Regions from separate parts of the Bacillus sp. WC2503 genome, predicted to be linked through region 2. Evidence: predicted binding sites of a transcription regulator. Region 2 holds the regulator's gene; each other region holds the start of a gene.
What was found. Region 2 encodes Rex, which represses fermentation and respiration genes when NADH is low (regulators of the CRP and FNR family bind a similar motif). Its sites were predicted from a motif close to TTGTGAAATATTTCACAA; they were not measured.

Region 1 (5,406 bases), 150 kb from region 2:
GATAAGGTTTCAATAACTCGACACGTTCAGCAAATTTTTCTTCTTCTCCCATAGACACCCATACATCTGTATAAATTACATCTGCATTTGCAACAGCTTCTTCCACATTACTTGTTATCATTACCTGTTCATTATATTTTTTTGCTAAATCAATTACTTCTTGCTCTGGCCATAAAGATTCCGGTGTACAAATACGTACATCCATTCCAACAATCGCTCCACCAACTAGTAAGCTATTAGCAACATTATTTCGTCCATCTCCAACGTAAACAAGCTTCACATTTTTTAATTTCCCTACATGTTCTCTAATTGTTAATAAATCTGCAAGTGTTTGTGTTGGATGCCACATATCTGTTAATCCATTCCAAACCGGTACACCAGAATTTTGTGCTAAAGATTCTACAGTTTCATGATTAAATCCACGAAACTCAATTCCGTCAAACATACGTCCTAACACTTTTGCTGTATCCTCTACGGATTCTTTTTTTCCAAGCTGAATATCACCTTTCCCTAAATATTCAGGGTTCGCACCTAAATCTGTACATGCTACTGTAAATGCACATCGCGTACGAGTAGAGGTTTTTTCAAATAATAGCGCTACATTTTTACCTTCTAAATAATGATGTGAGACACCGTTTTTCTTTTTCTCTTTTAATTCTGCTGCTAAATCTAGAAAATATAATAATTCTTCTTGTGTAAAATCTTTTTCAGCTAGAAAACTTCTTCCTTTTAAATTTGGTCTAGTCATTAACATACTTCATCCCTACTTTCTCCGTTATTTATACTAAATATCTTTACGAACAATTGGCATACTCATGCAACGTGGACCCCCACGCCCACGAGATAATTCCGAACTTAGCACCTCAATGACTTCTATACCATGTTCCCGCAATAACGTATTGGATACATAGTTGCGATCATATGTAACAACTACACCTGGCGCAATTGCTAATGTATTAGAACCATCATTCCATTGTTCACGAGCGGAAGCAATTGCATCTCCTCCTCCACAAGGAATAAGAACTAATTCACTTAAACCTAATACCTCTTTTAATGCTTCCATTAAAGAAGTGCGATGTGTAATTTTAAGAGTTTCCACATCTGGACCTTTTTCTAAAATATAAATATTCATATTTCCTTTTGGCCCTTGAATGGCTGGGTGAATTGTAAACTTGTCATAATCAACCATTGTAAACACTGTATCTAAATGCATAAATGCTCGGCATTTTGGAATTTCTATTGCTAACACTTTCTTAATTTTATTTTGTCGACTAAAAAGATTTTTAGCTAAACGTTCAATTGCTTTAGCTGACGTACGGGCAGATACTCCAATTGCAATTGTTTCTTCATTTAAAATTAGCTCATCGCCACCTTCAATTGGAAACTTATAATCACGATCTAGCCAAATTGGCACATTGTGATTTGCAAATCTTGGATGATATTTAATGATGTACTCCATGAATAATGATTCACGTCTACGCGCCGGTTCTCTCATCTTATTTATCGTTAATCCATCGCCCACGCTAGCTGCTGGATCACGAGTAAAATATAAATTAGGCATTGGGTCTAAGTAAAACGGATAATGATCTTCCATTAATTCATATAAATGTGTCTTCTTACTTGTTTCAATCTCGTTTTTCCGTACACCACCCATAATTTTTTGAATTAATTCTTCATTTGAAAAGGAAAGTAAATATTCTTTTAAAGTTTGATGTGCAACATTTACGTCAGCCTGTCCTTCTTCTAAAATACGATCAACAAATTCTTCTCGAAGTTTTTTATCTACTAATGCCTCAGCAGCTAGTTTTTCTAAATAAAGAACTTCAACACCCCGATTGCGTAATGTTTGTGCAAAATAATCATGCTCTTTTTGAATAATTGGTAAGTATGGAATATCGTCAAATAATAATTGTTGCAAATAATCTGGCGTTAAGTTTTCCACTTCTTTACCAGGTCGTTTTAATAAAACTGTTTGTAATTCCCCAATCTCTGAAGTAACATGTATCGGATGCTTCATTTGTTGTACCTCCTTTTAAATATGTTTGATGTCTTACAAGTACATAATAAATGCTACGCGCCTTCATCTTTGTGAAAGCATCCACATTATCATTGTGAAATATTAAACAAGTTATTTTTTTAAAATCATATGAATTTGTATTTTTATAACACTTCATCCCGATTTTTCAATAAAAAAACACATATATTACGCATATATGTTGAATATTTAACTTCCGTATTTAAACAAAAATCCTGTTTTTAATTTTTATTAAAAACAGGATTTTGCATCTAAATAATTAAATTTAACCTTTCTTCTAAAATCTCCCTATCTGATTTTGACTGAGAAATGATAAGGCATGTATCATTTCCACATACACATCCTATTTTTTCTTTCCAATCTAGCTCATCAAACAAAACACCAATAACATGTGCATTACCGGGTAATGTTTTAATAACCATTAATTGATCTACACAATCAATTTTTACAACAACCTCTCGTAATTTTTTCTTTAACTTTATATCAGTTTGTAAATGCTCTTCTGAGAAAAATTTATATATCATTAATCCTTCTTGAGAAGGTACCTTCGTTAAATTTAACTCACGAATATCTCGAGAAACTGTAGCTTGTGTTACTAATACATCTTTTTTTGCTAACAATTCTACTAATCTTTCTTGCTTCTCTATTTCATACTCCTTTACAAATTGTTTAATTAATCGTTGTCTTTTTTCTTTTTTCATAAAAGACACCCCTTTTAATATTATAGCTCGCTATAATTTTCATCCGAAAGGGACAGAAAAGAATGTTGCGGAAACGTTCATAGTTTATACTTTTTAACTGTAGATATTAAATCTAGCTAAAAAAAGGGAAGAACAGCATTCTGTTCTTCCCTTTTACATTGAAAACCGTTCAATTGTTTGTTTTAAATCCGCTGATTGTTTCTCTAAGTCTTTTAATAATTGATCGATTGCTATCATATTTTTAGACTGTTGCAACGTCACACGTGCCACTTCTTGTGAACCAGCTGACGTTTCTTCCGCAATTGCTGCTACAGCCTTTGTTTGTGCTCCTGTTTGATAAATGTGATTCACTTGTTCATTCATATAATTACTAATTTGCTTAGTTGCATCGGCTACTTCCATAACACTTGATGACATTTCTTTTAAAATTAATTCTGTAGCTTCTCCGCGTTTTGCCTCTTCTTTAGCTGTCTTCACCTGCTCTGTCATTTTCAATGCGACTTGCTGTACTTCATCTTGCATATTCCGTAATAACTGCGATATGTTTCTTGCGGAATGATCACTTTCATCAGCAAGTTTACGTACTTCTTCTGCTACAACCGCAAAGCCCCTTCCATGCTCTCCTGCACGAGCTGCCTCAATAGAAGCGTTGAGTGCTAATAAATTTGTTTGGCTAGCAATCTCACTCACAACAGAAACAATGTGTTCAACTTGTTTCATTCGCTCTTCTAATTTCTGTACATTTTCCATCGAATCTTCATTTTCTCTCGCCAATGTTTGAATACCTTGAATTAAAGAAGTAAAGACACGTGTACTTTGTCCTAAAGCTTGAACCATTTCTGAAGACAACTCGTCAGACTGTTTTGCTTTTCCTTCTACTTCATTTGCAATAGAAGTCGTTGTATCAACAGTAGAAACGATCGCTTGAATCGATGCTGCTGATTGCTCGGCACCGGAAGAAATCTCCGCAAGGGTTTCAGACACACCTTGTGCTTGCTTTGTCGCTTCACCTGTTTGTTTTCTAATTTGCTGAACTTGATTATTTGTATACGAAAATGTAGTATCGATATTTTTTACCATGCCCCTTAAGTTCCCTAGCATCATATTAAATGCAACACTTAAAGATTTTATCTCATCATCGGTCTTTGGCAATGGGACATCTTCACGAATATCACCTTCAGCCGCTTTCCTTGCTGCTTCTTCCAACTTTCGAAGTGGTTTAATTAAAAATATTGCTGCCCCATACGCTAAAATTCCAGACCATACTACACCTAATAACATAACGATAATATTATAAACAGTTTGACTTACATAACTTTGAAAATAATCATATATAACGTAAATGAAAATTAAACTTGTTGAATATGTAATGAAAGCTAGAATTGTAGTAAATAACATAAGCTGTATACGCAAGCCAAAGGAAAATGTTTTTCTTTCTTTTCCCATCTCTTCTTTCCCCCTTCTTATAAGCAATATAAGTACTACCTATATATTATTATCCATATTTTCGTTATAGAAAGATATAGTGATTTTAAAAATCATTATTTCTTTGAATATTAAATCCCCTGAAAAAAATAAAGGATTCTGACAATTTATGACTAATAACAGAAATAAGGGGCAACATTTGTAAAATATATTTTTGACTGGGGGTTTTGTATGATTCAAGTTCGAAATCTAGTAAAATCATTTGGCTCACTTGATGTTTTAAAAGGAATTGATTTAGAAGTAAAAGAAAAAGAAGTTGTTGTTTTAATCGGTGCCAGTGGTTCCGGCAAAAGTACATTACTTCGTTGTCTTAACTTTTTAGAAATGTACGATGAAGGTGAAATTCACTTACAAGGTGAACGAATTGATCCAAAGCATTCAAATTTAAACAAAGTCCGTGAAAATGTCGGTATGGTTTTTCAACACTTTAACCTCTTTCCTCATATGACCTCACTAGAAAACATCATAGAAGCACCTATTCACGTAAAAAAATTGGAAACAGCAGACGCGAAGGACGTTGGGAATCAACTCCTACAAAAAGTCGGCCTACAAGATAAGGCGGATGTAACTCCTCACCTACTTTCAGGTGGTCAAAAACAACGCGTTGCGATTGCACGAGCTCTTGCTATGAATCCTAAAATTATGCTATTTGATGAACCTACCTCAGCCTTAGACCCTGAACTCGTTGGAGAAGTATTGCAAGTTATGAAAGAACTTGCTGAAGAAGGAATGACAATGGTGATTGTTACTCATGAAATGAATTTCGCAAGAGATGTAGCTGATCGCGTCATCTTTATGGATGACGGAAAAATTGTAGAGGATGCTCCGCCAGCGCAATTCTTTTCAGCTCCATCACATGAACGAGTAAAACAGTTTTTACGTAACGTTTTATAATGTAACTTCTATTTCAAACGTAAAGAAATACATTCATACGGTGCACAACTAATTGTCCAAATAAAATATCTCGATAACATACTTAAAACCATCCGTATGATCAATATATAGGAGGGGTCTTATGAAAAAAAAACTATTAACCATTGTTGCGAGTATTACACTATGTACATCATTCATACTGGGAGCCTGTAGTAAGGAAAGCTCGACTACTTCATCAAATGGTGAAAAGGAATTTCGTTATGCGATGAGTGGATTATACAAACCTTTTAACTATAAAGAAAATGACGGAAA
Region 2 (5,406 bases):
ATCATTTGTAATAAGTGGTGAACCGAATTTTTTCTCAAGTACAACGTTACGACCTTTTGGTCCAAGCGTTACTTTTACTGCGTTTGCAAGAGTGTCGACACCGCGAAGCATCGAACGACGTGCTTCTTCACTAAATTTAATATCTTTTGCCATAATAATTGACCCCCTTGGAATTTTTAAGATTTATATAATTAACCGATAACTGCTAAAATGTCACTTTCACGTAAAATCAAGTAGTCTGTACCTTCGTATTTTACTTCAGTACCTGCATATTTTGAGAAGATGATAAGATCACCTGCTGCTACCTCTAAAGCAACACGCTCACCATTTTCAAGCACTCGACCAGTACCTACTGCAATAACTTTACCCTCTTGTGGTTTTTCTTTTGCAGTGTCTGGTAATACAATACCACTTGCTGTTTTTTCTTCTGCTTGAACAAGCTCAATTACAACGCGATCACCTAATGGCTTTAGCATGAACAATAACCTCCTCATTGTGTTATGTAAATTTTTTATTAGCACTCGAGTCACCCGAGTGCTAACACACTTATAATAATAAATAATCTCAATTTCTTTTGCAAGTAAAAAAATCATAATTTTTTCGCAAATTACTATATATACTCTTCTATATAAAATCCTTCTTCTACTACCTTTACTATATGAATCGTTGTTTCCACTACTCGTATGTTACAATATGAAAGACACCCTAAGTTGTTTTCGCTACACACACAACTTTTTCCTGTCTTCTATTTTAATTTCCAATGCAGATTTACAAAAAAAACATAATTCGAATGAAAGTTTATATCGTAGGTAGCATATTACATGTTATCCTGCCTTATCTCATACACTAGAGTTAGAAAGGATGGTTAAACCATTTGAAGAAACAATATTGGTGGATTATCGTTACATACATTTTAATGCAATTGTCGGGTATTGCCGGATTACCACTTCTTCTGAAAACCGGACTATACGATAATAGAGGATTTACCAACGAGGAAAAGTTTCAACTAATAACCGGACATTGGTCTATTATTAGCTTTTTCATTGCACTATGCGTTGTAATTTGGTTACTTAGAACAGATATTCGTGACAGGCATTTAGATGCAATGCGCTCTTCTGTTCCAGCTACAATCGGGTGGATTTTTATCGGGTTCTTCTTAGCAATCATCTCACAAAGTATTGCAGGTATGATTGAAATGTATCTATTAGGGATTACACCTGGATCTGAGAATACAGACCGACTTATGGACATCGCAAGAACGACACCTTGGTTCCTTATTGTTATATCTATAATCGGACCTATTTTAGAAGAAATCGTATTTAGAAAAATTTTATTTGGTACACTTTATAAGAGATTTAATTTCTTCGTTGCTGCTATTATTAGTTCACTCGTATTCGCAGCGATTCATTTTGATTTTACTCACCTATTGGTATACACTTCTATGGGGCTCGTATTCGCCTTCTTATATGTAAAAACGAAACGCATTATCGTTCCTATAGCAGCCCATGTAGCAATGAATACATTAGTTGCCATTGGACAGATTTTCATGAGCAATGAACAAATTCAAGAAATGATTAAAGAAGCTGAAAAAATGCAAGGCTTTATCGGAGGATTTTTTGTATGAGAAACTCACCATTGTTCATGGCTGCATTGTATTTCCTTCTCGGATGTATCTTTACACGTTTCGCCATTACGAACGTGACAGATACAATCTGGAATATGTGGACAATACTATTTGCAGTTATGGCAACAATTGATTTTAATTTGGCACTTCGCCTTATATTAGTGAAATTCACAAAGAAAAAACAATAATAAAACGCAGAGGTCACCTCCTCTGCGTTTTATTGTGGATAATTCTTTAAAAAGTAAACAAGCGTTTGTAGCTCTACAGCTAAATCAATATGATGAATTCTTATATTCTCTGACACATTTAAGCGTGCTGGTGTGAAGTTTAAAATACCGTGCACGTTTGTTTCTGCCAATCTATCGGCTACAGATTGCGCTACTGTAGCGGGTACTGTTAATATTGCCACTTGTATATCATTTGATAACCTTTCTTCTAATTCATCTAAATGATATACAGGAATACCCCCGATTTCTGTTCCAACTTTCTCTTCACTAACATCAAATGCCATTTCAATTTTTGTATTATTGTTTTTCGTGAAATTATAATGTAAGAAAGCGGTCCCTAAATTACCTACTCCAATAAGCGCTACACGTGTTATATCATCTTGATCGAGTGTTTCACGGAAAAATGATAATAAATAATTTACGTTATATCCATATCCCTTTTTCCCTAATGCTCCAAAGTATGAGAAATCTCTTCGAATAGTTGCGGAATCAACCTTTACCGCTTCACTCAATTCGGCTGATGAAACACGTTGCTTACCAGAAAGAGATAAGTTTTGGATAAATCGATAGTATAGAGGCAATCGTTTAGCAGTGGCTTGCGGAATTTTCTGCTGATCCATATAACCTCTCCTCTCTTCCTATCTTTATTCATATACTTGAATCGAATACAGAAGTTTAGTACTTATGAATTTCCTTGTATAATAAAGAGAAGAAGTATTCTCTCTTTATTTTAAACTATACACTATTTTTAGTATGATTGAGAAATATAAACATGGCAAAGTTAAGAAATTATTTGAGGTGAAAACATTGATTTTATTACAAGTAAACGGGCTTTCAAAATTATACGGTGCCGAAACGATTCTTGCAAACATAAAATTGGAAGTGCAAACGAAAGATCGTATCGCTTTAGTTGGACGAAATGGAGCCGGAAAATCTACATTATTAAAAATTATCGCCGGTGAATTATCTCATGATGGCGGCGAAATTATAAAACCGAAAGATGTCTCAATTGGGTACTTAGCTCAAAATACTGGATTAGAAACATCATTAACAATTTGGGATGAAATGCTAACCGTCTTTACACACCTACAGCAAATGGAGACAAAACTTCGAAGGCTAGAGCAAGAAATGGGAAAAGAAGAAAACTTTTCAAATGCCGCTACATATGAAAAATTATTAGCTGATTATGACCAATTGCAATTAGATTATAAAGATCAAGGCGGCTATCAGTACGAAGCAGATATTCGCTCCATTTTAAGCGGTCTTGGTTTCCCTGTTGAAACGCATCAGACGACAATTTCTACGTTAAGTGGCGGACAAAAAACGAGATTAGCTCTTGGGAAATTATTATTAACGAAACCAGACTTACTTATTTTAGACGAGCCTACAAACCATTTAGACATCGAAACATTAACGTGGCTTGAGCAATACTTACAAGGTTATCCTGGCGCAATTTTAATCGTTTCTCATGACCGTTATTTCTTAGATAAGCTTGTTACACAAGTATATGAAATTTCGAATAAAGAAAGCAGACGATTTGTTGGTAACTACAGTAAATATTTAGACTTAAAATCAGCCCTATACGAACAAGAAATGAAGCGTTACGAAAAGCAACAAGATGAAATCGCTAAACTTGAGGACTTCGTTCAAAAAAATATAGCACGTGCATCTACGACAAAACGTGCACAAAGCCGTCGTAAACAATTAGATAGAATGGAATTATTAACCAGACCATTAGGTGACTCTAAATCAGCCTCATTCCACTTCGATATTGAAAAACAAAGTGGAAATGATGTTTTACAAGTAAAAGATGCAACCATCGGTTATGATGAGGATCCTATTATTGAACATGTAAATATGCGCTTAACTCGGGGAGATAGTGTTGCCTTAGTTGGACCGAATGGAATTGGAAAATCCACATTATTAAAATCCATTGTGAATAAGTTACAGCTATTACATGGAGATGTTGCTTTCGGATCAAATGTATCTGTTGGTTATTATGATCAAGAGCAAGCTAACTTAACATCTTCTAAGCGCGTTTTAAATGAACTATGGGATGAATATCCGCTTCAACCCGAAAAAGAAATTCGCACTATATTAGGTAATTTTTTATTCACAGGGGATGATGTACTAAAACCAGTATCTTCTCTTAGTGGTGGACAAAAGGCCCGATTAGCTCTCGCAAAACTTATGATGCAAAAATCCAATTTATTAATTCTCGATGAGCCAACGAACCATCTTGATTTAAATAGTAAAGAAATTTTGGAGAATGCTTTAATTGATTATCCAGGAACTCTTCTATTCGTTTCACATGACCGCTACTTCATTAATCGCGTAACGACTACAGTTGTCGAATTATCAACAGAAGGTGCGCAAGAGTATTTAGGTGATTACGATTACTATGTGGAGAAGAAAAATGAAATGATTGAACGCGTAGCATTTGAACAACAAGAACAGCAAGAAAATCAGGCACCTGTTCAAAAAACCGTAGCTCAAGAAAAATTAAATTATCTCGAAGAAAAAGAGCGTAAACAATTAGAACGTCAACGCACTCGAAAAATCGAAGAACTAGAACAAAACATCGTAAGCTTAGAAGAAGAAATTGCTACGTTAGAGGATCAGCTTTGCTTACCAGAAATATATGCAGATTATGAAAAGGCTAGTGAGATTACAACGAAAAAACAAACATTACAAGAACAACTTGAAGCCTGTATGGCAGAATGGGAAGAACTGCATATATAAGCTAATTTAAACAAAAAGGATGTCTCATCAGTCGAGGATTTTTGACTAGATGACATCCTTTTTATTTCCCTTTAGAATCAGTTTCGTAGTACATGAAATTATATCGACGATTTTTTGAATGCACATACCTTAACTTAAAATATATAAACAATTCGACAAGAAACATCGTTTTCCCGACAAAGATTGACAATTGCAGCAACCAATATGATAAGAGGAGGATTTTTCAAAAGTTTTTTAGGATATCTTCTCGTTTTTATTTCCCGAAAAAGAATTCATTTAAAGGTCAGACTTCATCCGTTTTATCCACAAGGTTATACACATATCCACCTTTATAAAATAAACATCAAAATAACTTTTCCACATTATCCACATTTAACAAAAAAGTTATTAACAGTTTATATACACAATAAAACCCACATTATCAACAGATAATATGGGTTTTATCCACAAGCTGTGGTTAATTTTGTGTATAACTATGCTTCAATATCTAAGCCTGGGTTTGCATTTAAAGCTAATGTCGCACGTTTTCCTTGTTCGTATGCAATTGTACCTGCAGCTGCAATCATTGCTGCATTGTCTGTGCATAAAGATAACGGCGGGATAATTAGCTCTATATCTTCTTTTCGTGCAAACTCTTCTTCTAGACGTGCACGAAGCCCTTTATTAGCAGCTACTCCACCAGCAAGAAGCAATTGCTTTACATTATACGCTTCTGCTGCACGAGATGCTTTCGTTACAAGTACATCAATTACACTCTCTTGAAAGCTTGCTGCTAAATCTTCCGGTGCAATTTCTATACCACGTTGTTTTGCG
Region 3 (5,406 bases), 3.5 Mb from region 2:
TCGTTACAAATTACATTTACCTTGAAAAATTCTCTACCCATCTGTCTATCTTAGAAGACAAACATTGTTTAAAAAAATCTCCATTAAACGGATTAATAAACTCGTGGCATCACCAAAGTAATCTAGCAAATTACAAAGGTAACTATGCAGATGGTGATATTACAGATCCCTTATTCCCAAGGCATCCGACCTATGATAGTTTTTATGATGAAGAAACGATTCAATTAGTTGAAGATATCTTCAAAGAAGATTTCACTACTTACAAATATCCCTCAACATTACTTTAAAATATAAACATTTTCCTTATCATAAATTCATAATTATTACAGAGAAACTTAAGCCACCTACTTAAGTTTCCTCATAATACTCCTGCAAATTGAAGTTGGGCACTATTCTAATAGTGCTCTTTTTAATGAATTTCAATTTTCAAAAGATTTCTATTGAGTCCCCCTCCAAAATAACTATTTTGTTCGACTTTCTATTAAGCTCTTTTTTAATAAACCTTACAAATTCGTAATACTATTGTCACCTAAATAGATAGTTAATTGGTTAATTCTGGTTTAATATAACAAACTGTTAGATTGATTAAATAAAACATTATTGGTAGGTGTGACACTTGATGGCAAGAAAATTATTACGCTACGTAATTGTAAGTGTGTTTTTTCTAACTATTCCGATTATATTTATACATTTTGTATCGGCTCAATCCATTCCAAAAGAATACAGTGAAGAATGGCCCACAGTAAAAAAAACTGCTGAACTAGTTACAATTGGTTACTTTAAAAAAGAGAAGACTCTTGATATTGTAATAAAAAAAGTTGAGCCTCCGGAAGAATATAGAACACATGAGATTTACCTATTCGGACATGTTGCTGACGATAAAAAACAAAAGATTTCTGCTATTGTAAATTTTAGTGAGAACTATTCAATTAGAGATACATCTGAAGATTTATTTTAAGTCAAAGAGTATTTAACTTATGTTAGATGCTCTTTTAGCTAAAATAACGCTTTTGTTAAGATCCACGCATCCATTTCTTAGGTGAAAAACTTTTATAAAGGCATTTTTTTAGACAAATTTACCAGATGAATTAACAGAAACTTCGTGTTATTCTTAATTTGTTGAATAACCCAATACATTCAACAATGCTCTTGACTGCATACTTAGTATGCAACCATCCATCCAGATACCTTAGCTAATACGTCCCCAAAATCGTTATTATTGCTAAGGTATCTTTTTAGATGCCCTGTGTGCAGGGCTTTTTTATTTCAGTGATAACGCTCTTTTTCCCATATAATTATTGATGCTTGTAGTCCCATTTCTTAACAAAATTCAAATTTGATTATATTAACCGAATTTTTCGCTCTTCCATACGAATTACTTTTCCATTTTGAATATACAAATGATTGTTCACCAAATCCACCTTGAGGTGGTTCTATTAGTTGGACCTGACCATTTTTAACAACATATATTCCGTTTATTTTCAAAACTGACACATAATAAGTGATTTATATCACCACATTGATTTTAATATATTGCTATTCTTGGTTTAGTTATCACATTAAACTTTATGGAGGCATTCATATGGAACATACATTTACTGAAACTTCTATTGTCGGTGAGATTGTTACACAATTTCCGAAAGCTAGTGATCTTTTTAAATCATATAGAATAGATTTTTGTTGTGGTGGTAATAAACCACTTATTGATGCAATTAATGAAAGAAATTTATCAGCAACAGAAGTACTTACAGAGTTAAATACGCTTTATGATAAAACAAAACTATTAAACGAGTCTGAAATTGATTGGAAAAATGCATCTTATCGCGAATTGATTGATTATGTTATAAATAAGCACCATCGCTATTTAAATGAAGAGTTGCCACAATTAAGTCCGTATGTAACGAAAGTATTACGCGTCCATGGAGCTAGTCAGCCTCATTTAGCTCAAATTCATAAGCTATTTCATGAACTTAAGATGGAATTAGAACAGCATTTAATTAAAGAAGAAACAGAAGATTTCCCATTAATTTTAGAATTCGAACAACATCCAACTGATGAAAACTATGCAAAATTACGTAAAGTAGTGGATGAGTTAGAGAATGAACATAACCACGCTGGCAATATTATTAAAGAACTTCGTAAAGTGACAAATGACTTTACTCCTCCAGAAGGAGCTTGTGGCACTTATCGACTTGTTTACCAACGTCTTGAAGCTCTAGAATCTGATTTATTTGAGCATATACATTTAGAGAATAACATTTTATTTCCACGTGCAATTACGAAAGCATAGATAAAGCACAGGACATGAGTATACATGCTCATGTCCTGCTTTTTCATTGTGTAAGAAATAGTCACACTTCCCCTATCATTTCATTGGGCAGCTTACTATTATTTAATTAGGTGCGGGTCTCTTCACTCCCCCACCTACCCATATAAAAAATTCCCTTTCACTTATCTCTCCACATAAATCCGAATTTTAACAATTTGTGAATCATTATTAAGATGTGATAAATATCACATCTCCCTCTTTTTTTATTTTCTATAATAGAAACATAATATACTTTGTTCAACATTTCACATAAAAAGGGGAAATGAATATGAAAAAACGTTTAGTTATGATCGGAAATGGTATGGCTGGCATACGCTGTATGGAAGAAATATTAAAACATGATAGTGATTCATATGAGATTACTATTTTTGGAGATGAACCACATCCAAACTATAATCGCATTATGCTCTCTCATGTTTTACAAGGCAAAACAAATATGCAAGATATCATTATGAATGACTACAGTTGGTACGAAGAAAATGAAATAACCTTGTATACAAACGAAAGAGTTCAAAGTATTAACCGAGAAGAAAAAATCATTATCACAGAAAAGAATCGTACTCTTACATATGACAAACTCATTATCGCAACAGGTTCTAGTGCTTTTATTTTACCTGTTGAAGGTTCTACCCTTCCTGGTGTGACAGGATTTCGAACAATTGAAGATACACAATTTATGATTGATACTGCTAAAGATAAGAAAAAAGCCGTTGTCATCGGCGGTGGGTTACTTGGCTTAGAAGCCGCAAGAGGTCTTATTGATTTAGGAATGAACGTACATGTTGTTCATTTAATGCCGAGCTTAATGGAGCAACAACTAGATACAAAAGCAGCTTCTCTCCTTCGTGAAGATTTAGAAGCACAAGGCATGAAATTTCTCATGGAAAAGAAAACGGTAAAAATTCTTGGTACAGACCATGTTGAGGGCATTCAATTTGAAGATGGTGAAGTTGTAGATTGTGATTTAATTGTAATGGCAGTCGGGATACGCCCGAATACGCAAATAGCAAAAGATGCTAGTTTAATTGTAAATCGCGGTATTGTAGTCAACGACTATATGCTAACAAATGATGAATCCATTTATGCCGTTGGTGAATGTGCAGAGCATGACGGTATCGCCTATGGCCTTGTTGCTCCTCTATATGAACAAGGTGCAATATTAGCAAAACATATAACGAATTTACAAACTGATGGATATACAGGCAGCATCGTCGGTACGCAATTAAAAGTTGCAGGTTGTGATTTATTCTCTGCTGGCCAAATCTATGAAGATGATCAAACGAAAGCAATATCCATCTTTGATGAATGTAAACGTTCCTATAAAAAAGTATTAATTCGTGACAATAAAGTCGCCGGTATCGTTTTATATGGTGACACAGCTGATGGTACACGCCTCTTTAGTATGTTAAAGAAAGAAGAAGATATACAAGAATATACACCTGCTTCCATTCTTCACAAAGCTGGTGAAGAATGTGAACTTGACGTTGCTACAATGAGTGCGGATGACACGATTTGTGGATGTAATGGTGTTACGAAAGGCACAATCGTACATGCCATTTTAGAACAAGAGTTAACGACTTTTGAAGAAGTAAAAGGCTGCACGAAAGCCGCCGGTTCTTGTGGTAAATGTCGTCCACTTGTAGAACAAATTTTATCTCATACACTTGGAGATGCGTTTGATGCCTCAGCACAATCTGCCGGTATGTGTGGATGTACAACTTTATCACGTGATGAAGTCGTAGAAGCGATTCATGAGAAAGGTTTAAAATCGCCAAAAGAAGTACGAAATGTACTCGGTTTTGCACATGAAGACGGATGTTCGAAATGTCGTCCTGCTTTAAATTACTATTTACGTATGGCGATTCCAGAAGAATATGAAGATGATAAATCATCCCGTTACGTTAATGAAAGAATGAATGGTAACATTCAGCATGATGGTACATTCTCTGTTATTCCACGTATGTACGGAGGCGTTACAACTGCAGATGATTTAATGAAAATTGCTGAAGTTGCGAAAAAGTATGATGTTCCTCTTGTGAAAATTACAGGCGCAAGTCGCATCGGTTTATATGGTGTTAAGAAACAAGATTTACCTAACGTATGGGCTGACTTACATATGACTTCTGGATATGCGTATTCAAAATCACTTCGTAATGTAAAATCGTGTGTTGGTTCTCGTTTCTGTCGTTTCGGTACGAAAGATTCATTAGGGCTTGGTATGCTACTCGAACAATCATTAGAAATGGTAGATACACCTCATAAAATGAAAATGGGTGTAACGGGCTGCCCACGTAACTGTGCGGAAGTACTTACGAAAGATTTTGGCGTTGTTTGTGTCGAAAATGGATATCAACTATATATCGGCGGAAATGGTGGTACGGAAGTGCGTGAAGCTGATTTTGTAATGATTGTCCCTACTGAAGATGATGTTCTTCGCATCGCTACAGCTTACATGCAATATTATCGTGAAACTGGTATTTACGGAGAACGCACTGCCTACTGGACAGAACGATTAGGCTTCGATCATATAAAAGAAATACTGCAAGATACAAATATGGTCACTAAGTTAAATGAGCGTTTCCAAACAGCTCGTAGCACATATACGGAAGCATGGGGACAAGCACTAGAAACGAATTCATTAAAAGCGATGTATGAAGTAGAAACTGTAAAATAAGGAGCGTGCAGTATATGTTACAAACGAAAGAAAAAATAAAAATTATGCGTGCGGAAGACCTTCCTATTCAAATTGGTAAAGAGGTGCAAATGAAAGGTACGTCTATCGCCCTATTCAGCCTTTCAAATGGCGATATTCGCGCTGTAGAAAATCGTTGTCCTCATAAAAACGGTCCATTAGCTGAAGGAATTGTATCTGGAGAATTCGTATTTTGTCCACTACATGATTGGAAAATTTCATTAATAACGGGTGAAGTTCAAAAACCTGATGACGGTTGTATTCAAACGTACGAAGTAGAAGTTATTGATGGTGACATTTATATCAACATGTAATTTACAAAAGGAAGCCTCCCCTGGCTTCCTTTTAAATAAAAATAGATGAGGTGTGAATATGAACGGATATG

Region 1: arcA (arginine deiminase) is a predicted target of Rex. The motif match lies at 2,110-2,127, and genes of this name have one in related genera.
Region 3: nirB (NADPH-nitrite reductase large subunit) is a predicted target of Rex. The motif match lies at 2,563-2,580, and genes of this name have one in related genera.

Annotation. Positions count from the first base shown of each region.
Region 1 is NZ_JBQYMD010000001.1:5,031,769-5,037,174, reverse strand. It holds gene argF (ornithine carbamoyltransferase) at 1-754, opposite strand, end outside; gene arcA (arginine deiminase) at 785-2,017, opposite strand; gene argR (arginine repressor) at 2,287-2,736, opposite strand; gene ACUN26_RS26020 (methyl-accepting chemotaxis protein) at 2,890-3,816, opposite strand; partial or broken gene ACUN26_RS26015 (HAMP domain-containing protein) at 3,832-4,017, opposite strand; gene ACUN26_RS26010 (amino acid ABC transporter ATP-binding protein) at 4,393-5,115, shown strand; gene ACUN26_RS26005 (ABC transporter substrate-binding protein) at 5,237-5,406, shown strand, end outside.
Region 2 is NZ_JBQYMD010000001.1:4,885,731-4,891,136, reverse strand. It holds gene groL (chaperonin GroEL) at 1-153, opposite strand, end outside; gene groES (co-chaperone GroES) at 192-476, opposite strand; gene ACUN26_RS25400 (CPBP family intramembrane glutamic endopeptidase) at 875-1,624, shown strand; gene ACUN26_RS25395 (YdiK family protein) at 1,621-1,812, shown strand; gene ACUN26_RS25390 (redox-sensing transcriptional repressor Rex) at 1,842-2,471, opposite strand; gene ACUN26_RS25385 (ABC-F family ATP-binding cassette domain-containing protein) at 2,659-4,593, shown strand; gene tsaD (tRNA (adenosine(37)-N6)-threonylcarbamoyltransferase complex transferase subunit TsaD) at 5,067-5,406, opposite strand, start outside.
Region 3 is NZ_JBQYMD010000001.1:1,376,682-1,382,087, reverse strand. It holds gene ACUN26_RS07270 (sulfotransferase family 2 domain-containing protein) at 1-287, shown strand, start outside; gene ACUN26_RS07265 (hypothetical protein) at 620-958, shown strand; partial or broken gene ACUN26_RS07260 (DUF3954 domain-containing protein) at 1,341-1,506, opposite strand; gene ric (iron-sulfur cluster repair di-iron protein) at 1,583-2,290, shown strand; gene nirB (NADPH-nitrite reductase large subunit) at 2,598-5,003, shown strand; gene nirD (nitrite reductase small subunit NirD) at 5,018-5,335, shown strand; gene ACUN26_RS07240 (uroporphyrin-III C-methyltransferase) at 5,394-5,406, shown strand, end outside.